One region of the Mycobacterium malmoense genome, then DNA from elsewhere that is predicted to be linked to it. Evidence: riboswitches for the same ligand, from Rfam matches in the RefSeq annotation. Region 1 holds a riboswitch; each other region holds the start of a gene.
What was found. A riboswitch is a leader RNA that binds a small molecule or an ion and turns the genes downstream of it on or off. The one in region 1 is predicted to bind fluoride.
Positions count from the first base shown of each region.

Region 2: it holds a riboswitch for fluoride, as region 1 does, so the genes downstream of both, K3U93_RS18410 (inorganic diphosphatase) here and K3U93_RS20800 (PE family protein) in region 1, are expected to answer to the same signal.
Region 3: it holds a riboswitch for fluoride, as region 1 does, so the genes downstream of both, K3U93_RS00780 (hypothetical protein) here and K3U93_RS20800 (PE family protein) in region 1, are expected to answer to the same signal.
Region 4: it holds a riboswitch for fluoride, as region 1 does, so the genes downstream of both, K3U93_RS00755 (ABC transporter ATP-binding protein) here and K3U93_RS20800 (PE family protein) in region 1, are expected to answer to the same signal.

Region 1 is NZ_CP080999.1:4,524,960-4,529,502, forward strand. Features, by position in the region: gene K3U93_RS20795 (acyltransferase family protein) at 1-1,964, shown strand, start outside; fluoride riboswitch at 2,395-2,457, shown strand; gene K3U93_RS20800 (PE family protein) at 2,855-3,154, shown strand; gene K3U93_RS20805 (PPE family protein, SVP subgroup) at 3,177-4,543, shown strand, end outside.
Region 2 is NZ_CP080999.1:4,029,375-4,033,917, reverse strand. Features, by position in the region: gene K3U93_RS18420 (APC family permease) at 1-809, shown strand, start outside; partial or broken gene K3U93_RS25735 (hypothetical protein) at 811-906, shown strand; gene K3U93_RS18410 (inorganic diphosphatase) at 955-1,443, opposite strand; fluoride riboswitch at 1,754-1,815, opposite strand; gene K3U93_RS18405 (MFS transporter) at 2,699-4,153, shown strand; gene cysQ (3'(2'),5'-bisphosphate nucleotidase CysQ) at 4,266-4,543, shown strand, end outside.
Region 3 is NZ_CP080999.1:158,877-163,419, reverse strand. Features, by position in the region: gene K3U93_RS00790 (TetR/AcrR family transcriptional regulator) at 107-712, shown strand; gene ettA (energy-dependent translational throttle protein EttA) at 969-2,642, opposite strand; fluoride riboswitch at 2,669-2,745, opposite strand; fluoride riboswitch at 2,807-2,872, shown strand; gene K3U93_RS00780 (hypothetical protein) at 2,906-3,217, shown strand; gene wzt (galactan export ABC transporter ATP-binding subunit Wzt/RfbE) at 3,351-4,133, shown strand; gene K3U93_RS00770 (NUDIX hydrolase) at 4,126-4,543, shown strand, end outside.
Region 4 is NZ_CP080999.1:151,705-156,247, reverse strand. Features, by position in the region: gene K3U93_RS00755 (ABC transporter ATP-binding protein) at 863-1,846, opposite strand; fluoride riboswitch at 1,983-2,045, opposite strand; gene K3U93_RS00750 (hypothetical protein) at 2,116-2,613, opposite strand; gene K3U93_RS00745 (DUF211 domain-containing protein) at 2,673-3,056, opposite strand; gene ppsA (phosphoenolpyruvate synthase) at 3,270-4,543, opposite strand, start outside.

The sequences.
Region 1 (4,543 bases):
CCGGCTTCCTCATCACCGGGCTGCTCTGGCGCGAGGTCACGACGACCGATGCCGTTCGGCTCGGCCGCTTCTACGGCGCCCGCGCCCGCCGCCTGCTGCCGGCCGCGGCCGCCGTCGGCGTCGCCACCGCGATCGGGGCGGCCGTGGTGCTGCCGCCGTTGCAGGCGCGAAGCGTCTTCACGGACGGCATCGCCAGTGCGGCGTATGTCGGCAACTACCGGTTCGCCATGCAGGGCACCGACTACCTGGCCTCCGACCTCCCGCCGTCGCCGTTCGAGCACTACTGGTCGCTGGGTGTCGAGGAGCAGTTCTATCTGATGTGGCCGGCGCTGATCATCGGTACCGCGTGGTTGGCGCGCCGCGTGCGCGGCGGCACCGCATCGCGGGCGACGCCGTATGCCGTCGTCCTCGGGTGCGTGGCGGCGGCGTCGCTGGCGGCGGCCGTGGTGTGGACCCGCACGTCGCCGCCCTGGGCGTTCTTCTCGCTGCCCACCCGCGCCTGGGAGCTGGCCGCGGGCGGTCTGGTGGCCCTGTCGATTCGCCAATGGCGCAGGCTGCCCCTGCTAGCCGCGGCGATCGCCGGATGGGGTGGTCTGGGCCTGATCGTGCTGACCTGCACCCAGCTGGGACCCGGCACCCCGTACCCCGGCACGGCGGCCCTGCTGCCCGTGCTGGGCACCGCCCTGATCATCGGCGCCGGGCGCGTCACCGGCGGCCTGGGGGCCGGTCGCGTGCTGTGCCGGCCCGCGGTGCGGGCGATCGGCCGGGTGTCGTACTCGTGGTACCTGTGGCACTGGCCGGTGCTGCTGCTGATGCCACCGCTGCTGGGCCTGCCCGCGGGCCTGCCGGGCCGGCTCGCCGCGGTCGTCGTCTCGGCCGGACTCGCGGTGCTCACGCTGCATCTGGTCGAAAATCCCGGCCGATTCGCGGCCGCCCTGCGCCGGTCGGCGAAGGCCAGCCTGGCCGTGGCCGGGGCCGCCAGCGCGGCCACCGCGTGCGCGTGCGTGCTGCTGCTGAACGTGGTACCGGCGCCGGCGGGGCACGGAACGGCCGCGCCCAAGGCCAACATCGTCGCGCTGCCCCCGGCGAACGCCCCCGCCGTCGGCCCGCAAGACGCGACGGTCCAGCAGGCGCGCGACGCGGTCGCGGGGTCCGCGGGCCTGCGTGCCGTGCCGTCCAACCTGGACCCGCCGCTTGCCGCGGCGCCCGCCGACAAGGCGGCGGTCTTCGTCAACGGCTGCGTGCGGTCGTGGCGCGATGTCGGCCAACCCGAGTGCGCGACGGGCGACACCGCCTCGCCGACGACGGTGGCCCTGGTCGGCGACTCGCACGCCGCGATGTGGCAGCCCGCGTTCCAGCAGCTCGCCGAGCAGCGGCATTGGCGGCTGGAGACGCTGGCCAAGGTGACCTGCCCGCTGCAGGAGCTGCGCATCACCAGCCCGTACCTGGGCCGGGAATACACCGAGTGCGAACAGTGGCGCGGCCAGATCATGGCCCGGTTGACGGCCGAACACCCGCGGCTGGTCGTGCTGGACATGAGCCGGCGCTACGGCGGGGATTTCGGCTTTGTGTCCTACGACCCGGCGTGGATCGGCACCCTGGCCGACACCGTGAAACGGTTGCGCGGCAACGGCGCGACCGTTCTGGTCCTCGGGCCGGCCCCGGATCCACACGGCTCCGTGCCCGCGTGCCTGTCGGCACACCTGGACGACGCCACCGCCTGCGCGCCTGCGCGCCCGGTCGCGGTCGACGACGGCGGCGTCGTCGCCGAGCGGGCGGCGACCACCGGCGGCGGCGGGCACTACGCCGACCTGACGGAGCTGTTCTGCACCCCGGACCGCTGCCCGGTGATCGTCGGCAACACCCTGGTGTTCCGCGACGACAACCACGTGACGACCGAATACGCGCGACTGCTGGCACCCGTGATCGGCGCGCTGGCGGACCGCGCCGTCGCGGGCGGGTGAAACCGTAATGAACTTCTGGTCGCGGACGATCGTCCTATCAGGGAAAGGTTTTTGGAGGTTGTGAGATGACTTCGCTGCTGCTGGTCTGCATCGCGGCGGCCGCGCCACTCGTCGGCGTCGGCCTGATGCACTTGCAAGCGCGCCTGGAGCGATGGGACTACGAGCGGCACGCGGAAGACTGAAGCGTCTGGCTCGAAAAACGTTCTGCGACTGAAACTTTGGCCTACTGGTGGTCTGCCTGACAGCTGGATGAGCGGCACACTCTCGCCCACCAAAGATCGCCGCACCGAAGGGTAAACACGATACGGGTCGGATCGTGGTGCGCCACGGCTGCGAGAACGTCGATCCGGCTCGGATTCCGCAACGCCAAACATCTTGTGCCGCAGAACCGGATATGAGCTATCGACGGCGGTTCGACCGCATGCTATCTTTGGCATTAGGCGATGAAGCACCGCCTTGAAAGGCCATCCCGGCTAATGGCTTCTACTCATACGCAGTAGAAAGTGGGTGGATGGTGATGCTCAGCATTGTGCTCTTGCTTCTCTTTTCCCGGTTTTATGCATGCTGGCCGCATTCGGGATGCCGTCGACGTCAGGTTGCTTGACCATGGCGATGACTCGCTCCAGCAATCGGGCTGACGATCAGATCGTAGATAATCCGCCCGCGCCCGGGAATCGCCGAAAATAACCGTCGCGATAGCCGATAGCCCAGCGCGCGGGTATCAGGCCACGCATTATCTCACGGGCCAATCACGGTCTTTATCGAAAGTGCTTACGCGACAGTACCTTTGACGAACTTCGATTTGGTAAAGGTGTCCGACCGAAATTCGGGTCGTTTGGCCAGCGTCAGCCACAGTTTTCGATCTGCCTTAAAGCGAAAGGGGAGGATCCATGTCTTTTGTGACCGCACAACCGGAAATGTTGTCAGCGGCGGCGTTCGACTTGCAGGCGATTGGGTCTGCGATGGCTGCTCAGAATGCGGCGATTGCGGCCCCGACCACGGGCGTGGTGCCCGCTGCCGCCGACGAGGTTTCAGCGCTTACCGCGCTGCAATTTGCCACTCACGGCGCGATGTATCAGGCGGTCGCTGCCGAGGCGGCGGTGCTGCACCAACTGTTGGTCACCACCTTGGCTACCAGTGCTGGATCGTATGCGGCCACCGAGGCCGCCAATGCCGTCACATTGAACTGACGTCCTCGGAGGGGATAGCGAGATGGACTTCGCGGTGTTACCGCCGGAAATCAATTCCGGCAGGATGTATGCAGGGCCCGGTTCGGGCCCGATGCTGGCCGCCGCGGCGGCTTGGGACGAGTTGGCCGCCGACTTGTATTCCAAGGCGGCATCTTGCGGATCGGTGATCTCGGGGCTGACCGGTGGGCCGTGGCTGGGGCCGGCGTCGGTGTCGATGACGGCGGCCGTTGGGCCTTATCTGGCGTGGATGATCACGGCGGCCGCGCAGGCCGAGCAGGCCGCCACCCAGGCCAAGACGGCGGCGGTGGCTTACGAGACCGCCTTCGCTGTGACGGTGCCTGTGCCGCTGATCGCGGCCAACCGCAGCCTGTTGATGGCGCTGGTTGCGACCAATTTCTTGGGGCAAAACATCCCGGCGATCATGGCGACCGAGGCGCACTACATGGAGATGTGGGCTCAAGACGTCGCCGCGATGATCGGTTATGCCGCCCACTCGGCGACCGCCGCGGCCTTGACGCCGTTTTCGGCGCCGACGTCAACGACCAATCCGGCGGGGTTGGCCGGTCAGGCGGCCGCGGTGGCCCACGCCGCCGCAGCCGGGGCGGGATCGGGCGTATCCCACGTCATGTCGGTGGGCCCACACCTGATGTCCGCGGTGCCACAAGCGCTGCAGGGTCTTGCCTCGTCGACGTCGTCGGCGTCGCCCTTGTCGGGGCTGTTGGGCCTGGCGAGTGGATCGGGCTCCTCGGCGTCGTCGTTGCCCTCGCTGACCTCGATTCCGTCGTACTTTGGCCCGCTCGCCTCGTTGGGGGGTATGAGCACGTCGACAACGAGCGCGACGATGTCGGCGAACTCGGTCAGCACCAACCTGAGGAACGCGGCAGCCAACCAGGAACGGCTCGTGCGTGAGGAGGCCCAGGGACTCATCCGCGGGGGCGCACCCGGAGATCTTGGCGGACTGCGCTCCGTGGGCCTCGGCGGTGCGATCGCCAATGCAAGCCTGGGCCAGTCGTCGTCGATTGGGGCGCTGTCGGTGCCCCAGCGCTGGGCCGCCGTCGCTCCAACGGCGATCCGCCCGCTCGCCGCGGCATTGCCGATAAGCAGTGTTAGCGCCGCCCCGCAGGCGTTGACGGGGTCCGCCGGTAACACGTTCAGCGACATGGCCCTTGCCGGCATGGCCGGCCGCGCCCTCGGCGGCGCGGCCGGTCTGGGCCACCGTGAAGGCGTCGGGGCCAGCACAGGCAAACCGCTCGAACCAGCGCAGACCTCACCGGGGGGCGCCGGAACGGGAATCGCCGCCGAGCTGCGCGAGCTCGCCGAACTCCGCGACCGGGGAATCCTGACCGACGAAGAGTTCGTCGAGCAAAAACAACGCGTCCTGGGTCGCTA
Region 2 (4,543 bases), 500 kb from region 1:
TGATCGAGGCGCTGCGGTATGGCAAGGGATTGCGGGCCGACGAGCTGACCGCGGTGCACTTCATGGTCGACGAGGCGTATGCCGCACAGCTGAGAAAGCGTTGGGATCACTTCGATCTCGGCATCCCGTTGCGGGTCGTGGACTGCCCGGACCGGCGCATCAACCGAGCCGCGCAGGTGCTGGTCGCGAAAACGCGCGACGAACATCCGGACACCAACGTGACGGTGCTGCTGCCGCGCCGAACGTTTGCGCCGCTGCTGGGGCGGCTGCTGCATGACCGGACCGCGGACAAGATCGCCCGGGCCGTCAGCCTCATGCCGGACGCCGCGGCGACGATCGTGCCCTACGACGTGGAATCCCGGGTCAGGGAGGCCTACCCCGATCGCTTCGAGCAGTGGGTTCAGCACGAAGTCGACAACCTCGAGGCCTGGGTCTCCCGGGGCGAAGACCAGAACGTCGAGGCCTACGAACACCCCGAGCGCCCGCCGTCGGTGATCATGGTGGCGGGCCTGATTTCCGGGCAGCGCGCCACCGTCGAGGGACGGGTCAATGAGGTCCAGGACGTCACCGAACGCGGGCGGACCGTCCGGCACGTCGTCGTCGGCGACAGCAGCGGCGAGATGACCGTCACCTTCCGTCCCGGTCACGGCGGCGCCGACATCCAGCCCGGCCAGCTGTTGCGGATCACCGGAAAGGCCCGCCAGGCCGGCAACCGGGCGATATCGATGATCGACCCGGCGTACCACGTGATCGAGGACCCCGCGAAGGCCGCCGAATCCGGAGAGCCCGGGCATATCAGCAAAACGTAGGGCCACGATCGGTCTGGTCGAGGCGCACGGCACCGGCACCCCGGTCGGCGATCCGAGCGAATACGCGAGCCTGGCCGCGATGTACGGAACCGAGGGCCGACACCGTGTTTCTCAGAAGTGTTTCTCAGAACGCCGGGAACGGGCGTCAGTGACCGTTGGCGCGAAATCGTTCGAAGGATCGCGTGACTTCGGCTTCTGCCGCTTCCCGATTGCCCCAGTCGGCGGCCTTGACGAACTTGCCCGGCTCTAAGTCCTTGTAGTGCACGAAGAAGTGCTCGATGGGATCCAGGACAAACGACGGCACGTCGCCGACGTCGGTGATGTGGTCCCATCGTGGATCGCCGGCCGGCACGCACAGCACCTTGTTGTCGCCGCCGGCCTCGTCGACCATCTGGAACATGCCCACCGGGCGGGCGGCGAGCACAACACCGGGAAAGACCGGCTCGGGCAGCAAGACAAGAGCATCGAGGGGGTCGCCGTCGTCGCCGAGGCTGTCTTCGATGAAGCCGTAATCCGCCGGATACCCCATCGAGGTGTACAGGTAGCGGTCGAGTCGGATGCGGCCGGTGTCGTGGTCGCTCTGGTATTTGTTGCGCTCTCCCTTGGGGATTTCGATGGTCACGTCGAATTCCATGTGACTACTCCTTTATTGTCGGCGGTCCGAATTCGGTCTTTGCGTGGATTGTGTGCGGGTGGGCGAGGCGGGGGCTCGCGGCCGGCTCGCGAGGCCCGCGGTGGACGCGCCACCCGATTTTCCGCGTACCTTTCGGGCGCGGCATTATATCAGCTTTCATATCGATGGCAAGGATTGCCAGGCAACACCCAGGCGTCTGACCGGGTTAACGCAGTAAACTGCATCGTATCTGTGCGCGCGGCAGCGACGGCGGAGCGCAACTCAACCGGAGGGTGCAGGCCAATGTTGGCGCGCTTCACCTACGACTCCTATGTTCGCAGGGGCCATCAGCCGTATTGGCGGTTCAGGGCGGGCTCCATCGCCGCTGTCAGTTAAGCAACGGAAATCGGCTTTGGTCAAGCGCGGCGAGGCCATCCCGTTGGACTGTGACGGCGCACCGCCTCGGGTGACCGCCGCAAGCCTCGATCGATACCTTGCCCCAATACCGTTGTTCGGCAATAACTTTGGGCCACCGATGGCGCGGCCGTCGCGTTGTCGAAACGCACTGCCGGTTGTGATCGACACCACCCGTGGCCTTCGGACGCGCTCGGAACCGCCCTCGGCGCCCGACGTTTTTCAAACCGATACGTGCCGTTGGCGGCACCACCGCCGAGCCATTACGTGCCCCGGCAATCGCTCGGCCGGCACCCGGCCGGGCTGCCCGCTTCGCCGCGGTTATAAGGCGAACGCGTCTGGATGTAATGTTCCAATCAGCTGGAAATCTCCTGTGCATCGGCCATGGCCGGTTGTTCGTTCATCACAAGTCAGCTTGACTGTCAAGCAATAAGATCACGAAAGTTTTAAAGGTGCGTCGCCGGCTCGACGGCGCACAATGGCGGTGGGGCTCGCCATAACCGCGCGTCAAGCATCGACGGCCAACAGTCCCTGCGGAACAGACCATTGCCCGGCTGACCAATTGCGGAGCCGGGTGTGACGCAGGAGGACCGTAAGTGGCCGTTCAATCTTTGTCGATACCTACGATCAAGGTCCCGCCTGCGCCCGTGCGGCGTCGTCGACTCCGGCCGCGGGCTGGCGGGTGCTTCCGTGCTCCCGGTTTGGATCGGCGGCCGGCATTCAGGACGTGAAACACCAAACACTTCAGTCTCTTTCGACCGGCTGTCGATGAACCATGAATGAGCCCAATCAAAGTCGACCCGCCACATATTTCGGCGGTTTGATGGTCGCCCCAACATCGTCCGTGAAAGGTAAATGACGCATGGCGCGTTCGCGCATCACCGACTGGAATCCAGAAGACGTCGTGGCCTGGCACAACGGCAACGACGCCATCGCCCGTCGCAACCTGGTGTGGCTGGTTGTGAACGTGCACATCTCTTTCTCGGTCTGGTACCTCTGGTCGGTCATGGTGCTGTTCATGCCGCAGTCCGTTTATGGTTTTTCGACCGGCGACAAGCTGCTGGTGGGCGCCACCGCGTCTCTGGTCGGTGCGCTCGTGCGCATCCCGTATTCGATGGCCGCCAACTGGTTCGGGGGCCGCAACTGGACAACGTTCTCGTCGTTGGTGCTGCTGATCCCCACCGTCGGGGCCATCGTGTTGTTGGCCCATCCCGGGTTGCCCCTGTGGCCGTATCTGGTGTGCGCCGCGTTAACCGGGTTGGGCGGCGGCAACTATTCGGCGTCGCTGGCCAAGGTCGACGGCTTATATCCGCAGCGGCTCAAGGGCTTTGCGCTGGGTCTGACCGGCGGGCTGGCCAACCTCGGGTCGGCGGCGATCCAGGCGGTCGGGCTGGTGGTGCTGGCGACCGCGGGACACGAGGCGCCGTACTGGGTATGCGCGATCTACTTGGTGCTGCTGACCCTCGGCGGTGTTGGTGCGGCACTGTGCATGGATAACATCGTCGCGCATCGCACCGGCATTTCACTGGGCAACTTGCGATCCATTCTCTCGGTGCCCGACGCGTGGGGAATCTCGTTTCTCTACCTGTGCGCCTCCGGCTCGTTCCTCGGTTTCGCGTTCGCGTTCGGCCAGGTGCTCCAGCACAACTTCGTGGCCGGCGGGGAAAGCTACGGGCAGGCGTCGCTGCACGCCGCCGAGATCGCCTTCATTGGGCCGCTGGTGGGATCGCTGGCGCGGATAGTCGGCGGCAAGTTCAGCGACCGCTTCGGCGGCGGCCATGTCACCCTGAGCGTTTTCGCGGCCGCAATCGTGGCGGGGGGATTGCTGGTCGGCGTCAGCATCCATGACGATCTGACCCGCGACCGCGGTGGCCCCGTGACGGCATTTACGATGGTCGGCTACATCGTCGGCTTCATTGCGCTGTTCATCTTTACCGGCGCCGGCAAGGGGGCCGTGTACAAGCTGATCCCTTCGATCTTCGAGGTGCGCAGCCGCGCAATGAATCTCAGCGAAGCCGACCGCCACCACTGGGCCCGTGTCAGGTCGGCGGCTTTGATCGGATTCGCCGGTGCGTTCGGCGCACTGGGCGGCGTGGGGATCAACTTGGCCCTGCGGCAGTCCTATTCCAGCACCGGTACCGAGACGCCGGCATTCTGGATTTTCCTCGCGTGTTACATCGCCGCCGCGCTGCTGGCCTGGGCGCGCTATGTGCGGCAGGGGCCGGGTGCACCGATACCGACGTTGCGGCCGCAAACCTCGGACGAGGCGGTCGACCCCGTGAGCGCGTCGGGCGGCCGGGCGGCGACGGATTTCTGAGCCGACCGACGCAATTCAAGTCGACAAGCCGAGAATGGGGATCAGCAGGATTATGAAAGACAGCACGAGCGAACTAGCGAGGAACACCTCTCCCGTCCAATACCTCGAGGAGGTGACCGCCACGGCGGTCGAAGCCGGAAAGCTCATTCTCAAGCATCGGCGGCACGCCCATATCGTTAGGGACAAAGGCGATCACGGTAAGGACACATCGCCGGTCACGGCCGCCGACTTGGAATCCAACGAGTACATCGCCAAGCACCTCAAGGCTTTGGACCCGGAGATTCCGATCATTTCAGAGGAGACCCAGTCGGCGGGTTACGAAACGAGAAAGACTTGGCGGCGTTTCTGGCTGGTGGATCCGCTGGACGGAACCAAGGAATTTGTGCGGGG
Region 3 (4,543 bases), 950 kb from region 1:
CTCGTCTTGTGGCAGACTACGGGGCGGGTCAGGATATGTAAAGCGCGCTCGATCCCTCCGGCGAGCTGTCACGATCGCGAGGGACCTGAGAAACGAGGATCACTGGATGCCAACCGATCTCACCCAGGACAACCCGCGGGCAGGTTCCCCGAGGCGTCGCAGCGAGAAGTCGCGCACGGCCATCGTCACCGCCACGCGAGAACTGCTTCTCGAGCGCGGCTTCGATGGCCTGACCATCGAGGCCGTGGCCGCTCGGGCCGGCGTGGGAAAACAGACCATCTATCGCTGGTGGCCCAGCCGTCCCGCACTGGTCGCCGACGTGATGCTCGAAGATGCCGACAAGATCCTGGCGTCGGTAGATCACAGCGACGACCTGTCCGCCGACTTGGTGGGGTGGGTGCGCAAACTCGTCGCCAGCCTGACGACGGCGCGCGGCTTGGCCATGCTGCGGATCTTGACCGTCGCCGGCATGGAGCACGAGGACACCGCGATCAAATTGCGCGCCGGGTTCAGTGCGCCGCTGCACGATGGCGTCCGGGCCCGGCTTCTCGCCGACGGCATCGATGGGACCGCCGCGGAGTCGGCCGCGGACGCGATTGTCGGCGGTGTGGTATATCCGATACTGTCCGGCGTGCAACACTATTCACGACGGCGGGCCGAACGCACCGTCCGAATCATCGTCGAGGCCATTGCGCCGGAGCGCCCTGCGTAACTAATTCGCTTGTCTAGCACCCGATTTCGTCGAATTCGAGAGCGCGGCCTGACCATCCACTCGGGGGTATCGTCGGCGGGCGTGAATTTGACCCGCGGCGGAGCCGTGTCGCCACCCGGGACGTCGACAACGGTGGCTGATGCGAGAACCTGTGCGAAGTTCGTATACGTCACGGGCGAAATGTCATGCAGCCGCGAGTGCCACGGTTCGGTAGGGTCGTGGACCTTCAGGTGTGCCATCCCTGTGGCTCCCTTGCCTAGTCGCGGGTGAGCCGGCGGTGCGCGACTCGGTGGGGGCGGGCGGCTTCCGCACCGAGCCTTGCGACCTTGTTCTGTTCGTAGCCGGCATAGTTGCCCTCAAACCAATACCATTGCGCGGGATGAGCTTCGGTGCCTTCCCAGGCCAGGATGTGAGTGGCGATGCGGTCGAGGAACCAACGGTCATGCGCGGTGACGACTACGCAGCCGGAGAACTCGATGATTGCGTTCTCCAGCGACGCAAGGGTTTCGGTGTCTAGGTCGTTGGTCGGCTCGTCCAGCAGCAGGACGTTGCCACCCTGTTTGAGGGTGAGCGCCAAGTTGAGTCGGTTACGTTCCCCACCAGAGAACAGTCGCGCGGGCTTTTGCTGGTCGGGGCCCTTGAAGCCGAACGCGGCGATGTAGGCGCGCGACGGCACCTGAACCGGCCCGATGTGCAGCATGTCATCGCCGCCGGAGACGACTTCCCAGGCGGTCTGATCGGGATCGATATGAGCGCGGTTTTGGTCCACGTAGGCGATTCGCACCGTCTCGCCAATCCGGATCGCGCCGGTGTCGGGCCGCTCGTTGCCGGTGAGCATCTGAAACAGGGTGGTCTTACCGACACCGTTGGGACCGATGATACCGACAATTCCGTTGCGCGGCAACGAAAACGATAGATCGCTGAACAGCTCGTGGTCGGCGAACGCCTTGCTGACATGCTCGACCTCGATCACCAGGCTTCCCAGTCGTGGACCCGGCGGGATGTGGATCTCGTCGAAGTCCAACCGTTGGGTCTTGGTTGCGTCGGCCGCCATCTCCTCGTAGCGGCGCAGCCGCGCATTGCTTTTGGCCTGGCGTGCCTTGGCTCCGGAGTGCACCCATTCCAGTTCTCGTTGCAACTGACGCAGCCGCTTGGCGTCCTTGCGGCCCTCCACGTGCAGGCGCGCGGCCTTGGTCTCCAGGTAGGTGGCGTAGTTGCCCTGGTACGGGTAGGCATGGCCACGGTCGAGCTCGAGAATCCAGCCCGCGACATTGTCCAGGAAGTAGCGGTCGTGCGTAACCGCGACGACTGTGCCCGGATAGTCGGCCAGATGCTGCTCGAGCCATTGCACACTTTCGGCATCGAGATGATTGGTCGGCTCGTCGAGCAGGAGCAGACCCGGTTGCTGTAACAGCAAGCGGCACAATGCTACCCGGCGTCGTTCCCCGCCGGAGAGGTCCTTGACGTCGACGTCGGGTGGCGGGCAGCGCAGCGCGTCCATGGCCTGCTCGAGACGGGCCTCGAGATCCCATGCGTTGCGGTGATCCAATTGTTCCTGCAGCGAACCCATTTCGGCCATCAGCTCGTCGCTGACCTCGTCGGCTAGGCGAGTGGTGATCTCACTGTAGCGAGCCAACAACGCCTCGGTCTCGGCGACGGCCGCGCGAATGTTGCCCAGTACGGTCTCGGTCTCGTCCAAGACTGGCTCCTGCGCCAGCAGCCCGACAGAGACGTCCGGAGCCAGCCGCACGTCCCCGTTCGACGGCCGCTCGAGCCCGGCCATCACCCGCAGCAGCGTCGATTTCCCCGCCCCGTTGGGGCCGACCACGCCGATCTTGGCGCCCGGCAAAAACGACAAAGTGACGTCGTCGAGGATCACCTTCTCGCCGCGCACCAGGCGCGCTCGGTTCAGTTGATAGATCCACTGCACAACGGCCTCCCGCTACGAATTGACGTCCATCCGTAGGAACCATCGGCGGCCGCCCAGCTGTATGGGCCGCGGTTGCATGGCGGGTCCCACCGCCAACTCTGACCTCAAGCCTAGCCCGTAGCGCAGCGCTTCTGCTAGCGTCGAAAACAGCCGCGATAAATGTTTTCGCGGTCGGCGATGAGGCTCCGCCCAACTTCGCGCCGCCCGGCGCTGATGGCTTCTACCCACAAAACGCATGTTTGCGTTGCAGTGAGGGAGGAGCCATGGACACCCGCAATTCCCCTGATGTCGAGGTGGTCAACGACGCCGAGCGCATCCTGTACCGAGAAAAGTTCCGGATCTGCGAGGAACGCGCCGCTCGGCGACTGGCGCGGACATCCTCGGTGAAATGGACGCGCTTGTTTCCGGATAGCCCGGTCATCCGGGTGGTTGCCGTCGACGGCGTCCTGGTGGGCCGGGTCAGGCGCAACGGCAGCCGATGGATCGCGACCGGGACAGGGCAGCGGGGGCCGGTCGCAGACTGCGGCACCTTCCGCGCCGCCGTCCGAGCGCTGGCCTCGGAGGTTCAGCCATGATGCCCGCCACGGCCCCCGCGTCGCCACACACCGAAGTTCCTGGCTGACAACACGTCCGGATTCGACAGGGGTGATCGTGTCTATCTCGAGCTGGCTCGGTGGCCGTCACGCACCCGTCCGGCCGTTGACATCGATGGCACCGGTGAGCATCCAGGCACACGACGCATGGGTCGAGTTTCCCATCTTCGACGCCAAGACGCGGTCGCTGAAAAAGACGTTCCTGGGTAAGGCCGGCGGCACCATCGGACGCACCGCCTCCAACGTGCCCATCATCGAAGCGCTGCGTGACATCACGCTCTCGCTAAACGTCGGCGACCGGGTCGGCCTGGTTGGGCACAACGGGGCGGGCAAGTCGACTCTGCTGCGGCTACTGGCGGGAATCTACGAACCCACCCGCGGCTGGTCCGCCATCCGAGGCCGCGTGGCACCGATCTTCGACCTCGGCGTCGGCATGGACCCCGAGATCTCCGGCTACGAAAACATCATCATCCGTGGACTTTTCCTCGGCGAGACCCGCAAAACGATGGAGGCCAAAGTCGATGAGATCGCCGCGTTCACCGAGCTCGGCGATTACCTGTCGATGCCGCTGCGCACCTACTCCACCGGCATGCGGATGCGGTTGGCGATCGGTGTGGTCACCAGCATCGACCCGGAAATCCTGCTGCTCGACGAGGCAATCGGGGCCGTCGACACCCACTTTCTGGACAAGGCCCAGTCCCGGTTACAAGGATTGGTGGAACGCTCGGGCATCCTGGTGTTCGCCAGCCACTCCAACGACTTCCTCGTGCGGCTGTGCAAGACCGCGGTCTGGATCGACCACGGCGAGATCAAAATGACCGGCAGCGTCGGGGATGTGATGCAAGCCTACGAGGACACCAAAGCCCACATCATGGCGGAGATCACCTCGAATGAGTGAGTTCAACGCGGAACCAACCCAATCGGGACGACAGGGCCAACGGCCCCGCCAAGGCGGCGCCCGCAGGACCGACACCGCGTCACAGCGTCTGCCCACGGTGCGCGAGTTTTCGGCGGGCGGGCTGGTCGTGCACGGCATCGACTGCGACCAACAGTTCGGGGTGATCATCGGCCGGGACGACCGTCGCGGCCGCACCCTATGGTCGTTGCCGAAGGGCCACATCGAAATAGGCGAGCGGCCCGAACAGACGGCGGTGCGCGAAATAGCCGAAGAAACGGGCATCCGCGGCGACGTGCTGGCCGCGCTGGGCAGCGTCGAATACTGGTTCCGCGCGGACGACACCATGGTGCACAAGACCGTCCACCATTACCTGCTGCGGTTCCGGGAAGGTGAGCCGATCGCCGCCAACG
Region 4 (4,543 bases), 950 kb from region 1:
GGGCTCCGGCGGAGCCGGCCGACGACCAGGTAGGCGCTTGAAAAAGCTTGATCGCCGCACCGCCATGATCTTCCTACCTTTCGGAAAGGCAGGGACCGTTGGCGGACGCAACCGCGCCGCGATTTCGTTGGCGAGCCCCTCCGCCAGCGTATTGCATACCTTACCGCGAATCGCCGAAACTCCAAGCACTCGAAGTGAAACCACTCGTATCGCGCAGGCGCCCAATAGGCAGCGCACAACCTTTGCGCGTCGGTGTGCTCGCCATAGCCGGCACGGTGCGCTTCGTGACGCGATGACGCATCGGCCCACGCCATGCGCAACGGTGAGAGGTGGGGTCGGTCACAGTGGCGAGGTCTCGAGCGGCCCGCGGTTGCCGGCGCGTCGGTGGCGTATGCACCAGGTGAGCGCGACCGCGTAGCCGAAGAGCTGCGGCAACGGCGGTAGCGCTCGATGGCGACGAGTGATATTCGTACACACGGTGATTCGGTGTTTTCCATACAGTTCGACGGCATCGGACATACCAGGGATCGGGGGCGACCCGGCGACGCTTCGCCAGAGATCGGCTGTCGGATGGGTGGTGGGTTACTCGACGAATTGCGCACGGCCGACGAAAGATAAGCGGTTGTCAGTGGTTTGGCATGCTGCTCGTCGGCGGTGCGGGCGCGGTTGCCCGCTTCCGGATCGACCAGTTCATCACCGCACGCGCCGGTGGTTCGTTTCCGTCAGGCACTCGTGGTCGACCTCAGTGGCGCGGCCATTCTCGGCCTGATCGGCCACCTGCTTGGGGAACATCTGTAAGTGAGCCGACCGACCCGGTGATCACTGGCCGCCCACGCATTGCCACGACCGGGCATTGGCCGTATCAGTATGTGCCATCTAAGCTTTCGCGGATGGCTTGCTGCGCCTCTGGAGGCAGTGTGTGCAGGATCTCGCGTACCCGCGCCCGATGCCGTTCCACCGCCTTTCGCTGCGGATAGCCGGGGGTGGGCTGAAGCTGCGGTGGCACGCCGCCGATTTCCTCGACACCGCCGTCCTGCTGACCGGCCTCGACCATCGCCCGCTCCTCGGCCATCTGAGCCTCGTCCTTCTCTTCGGACATGCCGATGGGACCGATGCGCCGGCCGTTGAGGAACTGCCGGACCTCCGGTTGTCGGCTGGTCAGCAACACCTCCCGGGGCCCGAACATCGTCAGCTTGCGGCGGAACAGCATTCCCATGTTGTCCGGCACGGTGCGGGCGATGTTGATGTTGTGCGTGACAATCAACAACGTGCAGTCGAGTTGTGCGTTGATGTCGATGAGTAACTGACTCAGATAAGCCGTGCGCACCGGGTCCAGCCCCGAATCCGGTTCGTCGCATAGCACGATCTGCGGCTCAAGCACCAACGCGCGCGCCAGCCCAGCGCGCTTGCGCATACCACCGGATATCTCGCCGGGAAACTTGTCCCCGTCGTTGGCCAAGCCCACCATGTCGAGCTTCTCCATGACAATCTGGTGGATCTCGCTCTCTTTCTTCCTGGTGTGCTCGCGCAGCGGGAAGGCGGTGTTGTCAAACAACGTCATTGACCCGAACAGCGCACCGTCCTGAAACATCATTCCGAACAGCGTGCGAATCTCATTGAGCTCGCTGGCCGTAGCCTCGACGAGGTTTACCCCGTCGACCATGATCTTGCCGCTGTCGGCGGGCAACAGCCCGATCAGCGTCCTCAAGAAGATCGTTTTGCCGGTACCCGACGGGCCCAGCAGGACACTGACTTCGCCCTCGGGCAGAGTCAGCGTGACATTTTCGAAGATCCGCTGGGGCCCGAACGACTTAGTGAGACCTTCGATCTCGATTGCCACCCCCATGTTCAATCCCTCGCCTCTACCACCGTCAACGAACTGATTTCAACCACGCTTGCCCTTGTGGGTGTGTAGCGCGTTGGAGTGTCCACGGCTTCTCCCTCGCTCGATCGGAGGACAGTTGTTCCCCCAACGACATGTCGAGTGGGTAGAAGCCATCAGCGCCGACGGCGCTATGGTGGCGAGCCTCATCGCCGGCCGCGAAAGAACTTGCGGTTGCCGCCATCGTAGCAGCGCAGCGAGTCAGCGCGCCACGTTCACCGCCGCAGTCGTCGTCACACGAGATCCACCTGGACGCCGATGATCGTCACGACAACGGCGGCCACGACCAGGCCGAGCGCCCACACGATTCGGCGACCGCCCACATGCTTGGCCAGCAGCACGCCGAGGCACCCTAAGGCACCGGCGGACGCCACAAGGGCGATCCAGGACATCCGCGGCAGCAATGTACCCATTACCAATGGCAGCGCAGCGCCGGCGAAGCTGGACGTGCCCGCCACGGTCGCCGAGGCGACCGAGTCGCGAAGCACCGACCTGCCGAGGTTCGTCGCCGCCAGTCGACCGGACCGGGTGAACATCAGTTGGCGTTCGGCTCGTACCAACTCCAATCGGTTCTGGCTGTACTCGGCGACGAACAGCGTCAGCACCGCCGAAGCGAAGGCGACAATGCCGACGCGGGCGCTCAAGCCCAGGCTCAGTCCGACGCCGCGCAGCACGGTTGCCGATGCCAGGGTAAGGGCGTTGAGTATCCCGTCCGACACGCCCAGCGCCATCGCAAACATCATCCTTCCCGACTGGCGCAGACGGGTCGCGCTGCGGCGCCTCACTGTAATCACCGAGTTCGAGGCACCCGCTCGATGATGCGGTTGCCCACAACGATTTCATCGATGCTGTGCACCGCCGCGCCGGTCTTCTCGATCTGTCTGATCAACTGTGTCGCGTCAATGGATTCGCCTTCGACCGTGACCTCAAGACCGACCGTCTCCAGATCGATCTCCGATACGGTGATGTTGAGCGCCTCAACACCAGCAACGTCATCGATCGCCGCGGCCAGCTCCAAAAGATCCGGTCTCGTAATTGCCTTGTCAACATCCAACTGCATGCGACGAATATTCATCGCGGGCTCCTCTGAGGTCATTCGGTCTATGTCCTGCTCCGTGGTCGCATTCGGGGAGCCGCCCTGGCGCAGCGAAACTCGGCCGCTCTCTCCCGTCATTCGCTTCCACACTATGGGAGCCTCGTCGACCCATGTGAGATCGGATCTGCTTGACTTCGTTTCTCCGCGCGGGAGACGGAGTCCGGGTGGAAACGGCTTCCCGACGTTAGGGTTCGGTAAATGCTTGTACGACAAGGGGTTTTGCTCCGCGCGCGTGAGCGGAGAGAGGCCAGCCGTTGCCCGCGGTTTCAGGCTGCGGCTGGGACCAGAGAGCTAAAGCGTCGCCGAGACGTTGTCGGCGGCCGGTTGAGATTGCCGGGGTTCGGCGTTGGGCGCCGGCTGGCGCGGGCTGCGTCCGAGGCGGCGTTCGACGTCGAGGATGCGCAGTGTCGTGTCGATGACGGTATCGGGGTTGAGGCTGATGGAGTCGATGCCGATTTCGACGAGATATTCGGCCATGTCTGGGTAGTCGGACGGGGCCTGCCCGCACAATCCGGAGTGGATGTTGTTGCGGCGGCATCCCTCAACCGCCAGGCGGAGCATTTGCTTGACGCCCTCGTCGCGTTCGTCGAAGTCGAAGGCGACGATCTCGCTGTCGCGGTCCACCCCCAGGGTGAGCTGGGTAAGGTCATTGGATCCGATGGAGAACCCGTCGAAAAGTGGGGCGAAGCGGTCGATAAGTATGACGTTGTTGGGGATTTCGCACATCGCGTAGATCTGCAGGCCGTCCTCACCGCGCCGCAGGCCCAACTCGGCCATCCGTGCCAAAACGGTCTCGGCTTCGACCACGCGACGCACGAATGGCACCATCAAGATGACATTGGTGAGTCCCATGTCTTCGCGTACCCGCCGCATTGCCCGGCACTCCAACGCGAAGCCTTCGGCGTAGGCGGGGTGCGCGTACCGTGACGCGCCCCGGAAGCCGAGCATCGGATTGTCTTCGTGGGGTTCGAAATCTGTGCCGCCGATGAGGGTGGCGTATTCGTTGGTTTTGAAGTCCGACATGCGCACCACGACCGGTTTGGGCCAAAACGCCGCGGCGATGACGCCGATCCCTTCGGAGAGGCGCTGCACGAAGAAGCTTTGGCCATCGGGGTAGCCGCGGGTGAGCTGGGCGATGCGGTCGCGGGCGGCGGGGTCGCTCACCCGATCCGGGTGGAGCAGGGCCAGCGGATGCGCGGTGATCGATTCGCTGATGATGAATTCCATGCGGGCCAGTCCCACTCCGTCGTTGGGCAGGAATGAGGTCTTGAACGCCAAGTCGGGATTGCCGAGGTTGATCATGACCTTGGTGGCGGGGCGCGCGATTTCGGTGATCGGGCTGCGGTTGACGTGGAAGTCGAGCTGGCCGCGATAGATGCGTCCGACCTCGCCGTCGGCACACGACACGGTCACCTCCTCACCGCTTGCGATGTGCTCGGTGGCCTCACCGGTACCGACGACTGCCGGAATGCCCAGTTCGCGGGCGATGATCGCCGCATGACAGGTCCGTCCGCCGCGGTTGGTGACGATGGCGGCCGCGGTTTTCATGACCGGTTCCCAGTCGG